Regions from separate parts of the Arthrobacter sp. MMS18-M83 genome, predicted to be linked through region 2. Evidence: predicted binding sites of a transcription regulator. Region 2 holds the regulator's gene; each other region holds the start of a gene.

Region 1 (2,265 bases), 1.1 Mb from region 2:
GTCCACGATGCCTGCACGGCGCGAGCCGACGAAGTCGGTGGAGACCACCTCGGGAGAGTCAATGAAGTCGATCTGCTTCCGAAGCTCGGAGTGCAGGGACATCTCGCGAAGGTAGTTGTTGACCTCGTCCTTCGTGGTTCCCTTTTCCAGGTTCAGGTTCAGGATGGCCATCGAAACATCCGGCGTGGGAACGCGGATCGCATTGCCGGTCAGCTTGCCCTGCAGTTCCGGAAGGGCCTTTGCCACGGCCTTGGCCGCGCCGGTTTCGGTGATGACCATGTTGAGTGCGGCCGAACGTCCGCGGCGATCGCCCTTGTGGAAGTTGTCGATCAGGTTCTGGTCGTTCGTGAACGAGTGAACGGTTTCCACATGGCCGTGGATGACGCCGAACTTGTCGTTGAGTGCCTTCAGCACCGGGGTGATGGCGTTCGTGGTGCAGGAGGCTGCGGTGACGATCTTGTCCGTGTCCTCGATGGAGGAATGGTTGATGCCGTGGACGATGTTCTTGAGATCGCCCTTGCCCGGGGCCGTGAGCAGGACGCGCGCGACGCCCTTGCTCTGCAGGTGCTGGGAGAGGCCTTCGGCGTCGCGCCAGCGGCCCGTGTTGTCGACCACCAGGGCATCCGTGATGCCGTACGCCGTGTAGTCAACGGTTGAGGGGTTGTCCGAGTAGATCACCTGGATCTGGACGCCGTTGGCCGTGATGGTGTTGGCTGCCTCGTCCACGCGGATGGTGCCCTCGAAGGAACCGTGCACGGAGTCGCGCCGCAACAGGCTGGCGCGCTTGACGAGGTCATTCTCGGCGCCCTTGCGGACCACGATGGCGCGCAGGCGCAGTCCGTGGCCGCCACCGGCCTTTTCGATCAGGAGGCGGGCCAGGAGCCGGCCGATGCGGCCGAATCCGTAGAGGACGACGTCGGTGCTGGTCCGGTCGTCCGCGCCGCGGCGTCCAACAACCTCGGCAAGTTCGGCGCGGAGGAAGTCCTCCAGCGGCGTGCCCGGAGCCTCGGCCTTGTACTTCTCGTTGAGGCGCGCGATGTCGATCGCCGCGGCGCCGAGTTCAAGCTCCGCGAGGGTGTTGAGCAAAGGCGCGGTTTCCTCGAGCAGGAGCTCGTCTTTGCTCATCCGGCGCGCAAAACGGTGGGCTTTCAGGATGTTCATGGACGACTTATTGATGAGGCTGCGCCCGTGAATGCTCGTGACCACGTTGTTTTCACGGTACAGCCGGCCGATCACCGGAATCATGGCCTCGGCCAGCGCTTCGCGGCCCATCCACGTATCAAGACAAGAATCTGATGACTGGCTCACAGAACTACCTTCCTAGGGTCAGCTACATACGTCCTCGTACGTAGATGGCTGCCGCCCGGAGTAATCCTGCGGCACCGGCATCGGCGGGACTTCGGTCTGCCCGGACACCTCGAACGTTGCAAAGAAAAACCGCCGGCTGCGAACGCAGAACCGGCGGTGGAACTTCTACGTTCAGTGTCCATTCTAAGGTCTGGCACGGGAGGCTTTGGCAGCCGGGACGCGTGAAATCACTCACACAGGCCGAGTGGATGGGTTGACCGATACGCCGGGTTCTGTCCTCCCCCGCCGTTGCCGGCGAAAGGGTGGCGGCCATCCATCTACGAACGCCGTTGCCGACGCCCTCCAGCGGCCTACCCGGACACTCGGGCGAGCAGCCCTCGATCGTGCCCTGTCTGGCCTTGCTCCGGGTGGGGTTTACCTAGCCTCCCTGGTCACCCAGGGAGCTGGTGGTCTCTTACACCACCGTTTCACCCTTACCCGCCAGTTGCTCGTGCAGGCACGAGCAACTGCGGGCGGTCTGTTCTCTGTGGCACTGGCCTGCGGGTTACCCCGAGTGGGCGTTACCCACCACCCTGCTCTGTGGAGCCCGGACGTTCCTCGAGCCACTCACGTGGCGCGCGACCGCCTAGTCAACCCATCCGCCCTACAGTCTACCGGCGTCGGGCCCTCTGCACTGCCGGACTGTGCTGACCCGACAGGTGCAGCCGGCATTACCGCTAATATCGACAAGTGCTGATTCTCCTGCCGCCTTCCGAAGGCAAGACCCCCGCTGCCAAGGGCCCCGCCGTCGAATGGGAGTCACTGAGTTTTCCCGAACTCAACAGCTACCGGGCCAAAGTGCTCGACGCCCTGGGCTTGGTCAGCGCGCACGAGGACGCCCTCGCCTTGTTGGGCGTGGGCGCGTCGTTGAAGGATGACGTCGAACGCAATACCCGGTTGCACGCAGAACCGGCCGCG
Region 2 (2,265 bases):
TCGTAGACTTCTTCGCCCAGCTCCTGGATATCGGAAACCTTGATGCCTGCCGCGAGGATCAGTGCGGAATCCCGGACTGAATGGACGTCCTCCATGTTTTCGCCCCGCAGGACAAACTTGAACTGTTTCCAGGCGAAGCCCGCGGCTTGGGAGAGGGTGAACGCCTTACGTTCGTACATCTTCCGCGCGACGTGGAAGAGGCTGGCGCCCTTCATAAGGGTGTTGTCGACGTCGAAGAATGCAGCTTCGCCGTGTTGGTGCGTTGCGGCCGGCGTGATGGCCACAACAGCGTTCTTCTCGACGGGCATGCCATGAGTCTAGTCAATCGCCCGGCTCCGTGCCGTTCGTGAGGGTGCCCTGCGGTTCCGCGTCGAGCGTTCTTTGGGCTGTGCGTCGTTGGGTTGGGGGCTGTTTCAGGCTGGGTCAACGCTAACGCGATACCGTTGACCCATGCCGAATCCCGACGTCGTACTCCTCACCAAAGCTGACTGCCACCTGTGCGCCGCGGCGCGCGACGCCGTCGAACGCGTGACCTCAAGCCTCGGGCTCGCGTGGAGTGAGCGGTCGATCGATACGGACCCGGCACTCCGCGAACGCTATGCCGAGGAGATCCCGGTGGTATTGGTGGACGGAATCCAGCGGGATTTCTGGAAAATCGACGAGGCGAGGCTGGTGCGGGTCCTGAAGAAGGCCTTGGCTGCCTGAACATGCGTCCAACGCTTTGTTGGCAATAGAGTGGGAAAACAAAGCGACGCAATGGAGAAGAACGTGACTGCGCTGGAACCGTCCGCCGAAGCTCTACCCGGGGACGCTGTACCTGGGGACAAGGACTCTGCCGCGAAGCAGATACCACCCGCGGCTGTGGCCCGGATGACGCTCTACTTGCGCGCGCTGAACTCCCTACTGGGCGAAGGCGTGGAACGGGTTTCCTCCGAGGCGCTGGCCGAGGCGTCGGGAGTCAGTTCCTCAACCCTGCGCAAGGACCTCTCTTATGTTGGCTCCTACGGAACGCGGGGCGTGGGATACGAGGTGCAGTATCTGAGCCGCCACATTGCTGCGGCATTGGGCCTGACCCACGACTGGAAAGTGGCGATTGTGGGTGCCGGCAACCTTGGCAAGGCCTTGGCCCGGTACGGCGGATTCGAATCTCGTGGTTTCGACGTGGTGGCGATCCTCGACGCCGATCCCATGGTCATTGGGAACGAAGTCGGCTGGCTGCGGGTCAGCGATGCCGCGAATCTTGAAACGGTCCTTCAGCGGACCGGCACCAACATGGTTGTCCTGGCTCTCCCGGCCGCGGTGGCACAAGGCGTCTGCGACCGCGTGATCAGCGCAGGGATCCGCAGCATCCTCAGCTTTGCTCCCGTGCTGCTGCAGGTTCCGCCGTATGTGAATCTGCGCAAGGTGGACATGGCCACCGAGCTGCAAATCCTTGCGTATCACGCACAACGGGCACAGACCCCAGGCCAGGCCCTTTAGGCCAAAGCCGGTTCTGCGCCCGTTGTGTTCGTCGAGACGTGCCGTAGAGGCCGAATGGCCTCAAGGTTAGCGGCCGTACGGCGCCTGGTTGTAGGGGTTCGGGAAAGGCTGTGCTTTCCGGAAATACGGTGCCGAGCCAGGCAAATACAACAGCACCATCGCGGCGATGCCCAAGAGGATGGTGACGGTCTGGATCAATCCGTACAGCAGGCCGAACGTGAATGATCCACCAAGAAGGCTAAAGAGCGAAATCGCCGCGAAGACGGTTCCCAGGATCCGAGCCCAGTTCTTCCCCTTACGGACTGGGAATGCGACAAGCGCGTAAAGACCCAGCGATATCAGGCCACCGATGATGGCTCCAATGATGATGGCGCCCTGCATGCTTTGCAGAGCCCCGGCGGGAAGCCGCTGGCCCTGCTGGGCTGCGGACTGCTGCATTATGGCCGTAAAGGTGTCGCCGCCCGTGAATGCGAGAACCATTGCGCTCACGAAAGAGAGGACGCCAGCGGAGACGATCATCAAGAACGCAGTGTTCACCAGTTCCGGGACGCCGGACGTCCCAGCGGGCTGCTGGCTCGGCCACGTGACGGGTCCGCTCTGCCCGTACTGCGGGACGGAGAACTGGCCGTACTGGGGAGCCTGTTGACCGTACTGGGGTGCGGAGGGCTGGCCGTACTGCGGCTGTTGGCCCGGTTGCGGAGCCTGCTGGCCGTACTGGGGAGCCTGTTGACCGTACTGGGGAGCCTGTTGACCGTACTGGGGCGCGGGGGGCTGGCCGTACTGCGG
Region 3 (2,265 bases), 890 kb from region 2:
GACGCCGTCGTGGCGCAGGAAGCCGCGCCAAAAGCCATCCATTCACCGGACAAGGTCAGCAGGGATATCGCACTCTCTCCCAATCAGTGCAAGGTGAGGACACTGGACGCCGCCAAAGGCGAGGTTCTTCCTGACCCTTCGTGCACGCCTGGCGCCATTGATCCGGCCGTGAGCGAGGAGAACATCGGCAGCACGATCTGCAGGTCCGGCTACACTGCCACGGTCCGTGCCCCTGTCTCGGACACGGACAAGGTCAAGAAGCTCAGCCTCCAGCAATACGGCCTGGTTCCGGCTTCTTCCACTGAATTCGACCATCTGATCAGCCTCCAGCTTGGTGGCACCAACGCGGTGTCCAATCTTTGGCCCGAGCCGAACCGCGAGGGCGCCCCGGGAACCACTAACCCGAAGGACGCCATTGAAACGCGGCTCAATAAGGCCGTCTGCTCCCACCGGATTGCCCTCGCGGACGCGCAGAAAGCCATTGCCCATAATTGGGTCACCGCGGAGAAAGAGCTTGGGTTGTAGGGAGGTCCTCCTGGCCCGGAATCCTCGCTGAGGCGGGCGCCACTCGCACCCCCCAAAATCCTCCCGCACCTACAATGAAGATATGCCGGACATTGAGCGGTGGCCCACGGGGCGCTTATTGTCTACAGCGGCCCGGCTGGTGGAACACGCTTGGGATGAGAACCTCAGGTCGATCGGCCTTACCCATGCCGGCGTCATAGCGATGGAAGTCCTTGCAGCCACCGGTCCCATCACCCAGACCATGCTGGCTCAGATTGTGCGGGTGCAGGCCCAGACCATGGGCCAGACCCTCAACAGACTCGAAGCCCACGGCCACATCACGCGCCAACGCGGTTCCGAGGACCGCAGGGTGCACCTCGTGTCACTGACCGACGCTGGCACGGACGCGTTGGAGCGGGCTGTCGAATCGGAGCAGCAAGTCCTCGCCCAAGTGTCCATCGATACTTCGATGTTCAGGCATGAGTTGAAAGTACTCGTGCGCGAACTGGCAGGACGACAAGCACCCGCGGGCGTCACTGCCGGCGTCCCCTATGCGCCCGCGCGGCGCGAAGACTAGTCGCGCAGCGAGCGCGAAACGTCGACGGCGGCACGCCCATTGCGCGCGATCCCCTCACCGCGGGCCGTCAATTCGTCCAAGACCGCGTCGTACCAGGACCTGACCCCGAACTCAGGCTTCGCGGTCAGGGACTCATGTCCTCCGAAATTCTTCTTGACAACCTTCTCAACGACAGCGTAGCTTGAATCGTATCAATGAAACGATTCAAACAATCCAAGACACATTGATCTGAGGCCCGAGACTCCCGGGCTTCACGCTGGAAACCACGGAATGCGAGAACCAACCATCATGAAAGACGTAGCAACGGCGCTGGGCCGGTTGGAAGAGCTGGCCATCGAAGTTCCCTCGTGGGCCTACGGCAACTCGGGCACCCGCTTCAAGGTGTTCGGCACGCCCGGCACCCCGCGGACCATCCAGGAGAAGCTCGCCGACGCCGCGAAAGTCCACGAACTGACGGGCCTTGCGCCGACCGTGGCACTGCACATCCCGTGGGACAAGGTGGACGATTACGCTGCCCTCCGTGCTTACGCTGCCGGCCTTGGCGTTGGACTGGGAACAATCAACTCCAATACGTTCCAGGACGACGAGTACAAGTTCGGTTCTCTGACCTCCTCCGCCGCGGCCGTACGCCGCCGCGCTATCGACCACCACCTGGAGTGCATCGAGATCATGCACGCCACCGGTTCCCGGGACCTGAAGATCTGGCTGGCGGACGGCACCAACTACCCGGGCCAGGATGACATGCGCGGCCGCCAGGACCGCCTGGACGAGTCCCTGCAGGAGATCTACGCAGCCCTCGGCGAGAGCCAGCGCCTGGTCCTGGAGTACAAGTTCTTCGAGCCGGCTTTCTACCACACCGACGTTCCGGACTGGGGCACCTCTTACGCGCAGACCGTTGCCCTGGGGGAGAAGGCCTTCGTCTGCCTGGACACCGGCCACCATGCCCCGGGCACCAACATCGAGTTCATCGTGATGCAGTTGTTGCGCCTGGGCAAGCTGGGCTCCTTCGACTTCAATTCCCGTTTCTATGCCGATGACGACCTGATCGTCGGTGCCGCGGATCCGTTCCAGTTGTTCCGCATCATGCACGAGGTCATCCGTGGTGGCGGCTTCGGCGAAGAGTCAGGCGTCGCCCTCATGCTGGACCAGTGCCACAACTTGGAGGAGAAGATCCCGGGCCAGAT

Evidence for each region. The regulator Rex, encoded in region 2, represses fermentation and respiration genes when NADH is low (regulators of the CRP and FNR family bind a similar motif). The targets are predictions, from matches to a motif close to CTTGTGAANNNNTTCACAAG.
Region 1: a site for Rex is predicted at 1,527-1,546, ahead of OW521_RS20615 (glyceraldehyde-3-phosphate dehydrogenase). Genes of this name have one in related genera too.
Region 3: a site for Rex is predicted at 1,232-1,251, ahead of rhaI (L-rhamnose isomerase). Genes of this name have one in related genera too.

What each region holds. Positions count from the first base shown of each region.
Region 1 is NZ_CP113343.1:4,363,855-4,366,119, reverse strand. Features, by position in the region: gene OW521_RS20615 (glyceraldehyde-3-phosphate dehydrogenase) at 1-1,272, opposite strand, end outside; RNA gene rnpB (RNase P RNA component class A) at 1,554-1,945, opposite strand; gene OW521_RS20605 (YaaA family protein) at 2,038-2,265, shown strand, end outside.
Region 2 is NZ_CP113343.1:3,243,021-3,245,285, forward strand. Features, by position in the region: gene OW521_RS15360 (HAD family hydrolase) at 1-308, opposite strand, end outside; gene OW521_RS15365 (glutaredoxin family protein) at 451-705, shown strand; gene OW521_RS15370 (redox-sensing transcriptional repressor Rex) at 757-1,479, shown strand; gene OW521_RS15375 (hypothetical protein) at 1,546-2,265, opposite strand, start outside.
Region 3 is NZ_CP113343.1:2,352,479-2,354,743, reverse strand. Features, by position in the region: gene OW521_RS11050 (hypothetical protein) at 1-525, shown strand, start outside; gene OW521_RS11045 (MarR family winged helix-turn-helix transcriptional regulator) at 608-1,081, shown strand; gene rhaI (L-rhamnose isomerase) at 1,370-2,265, shown strand, end outside.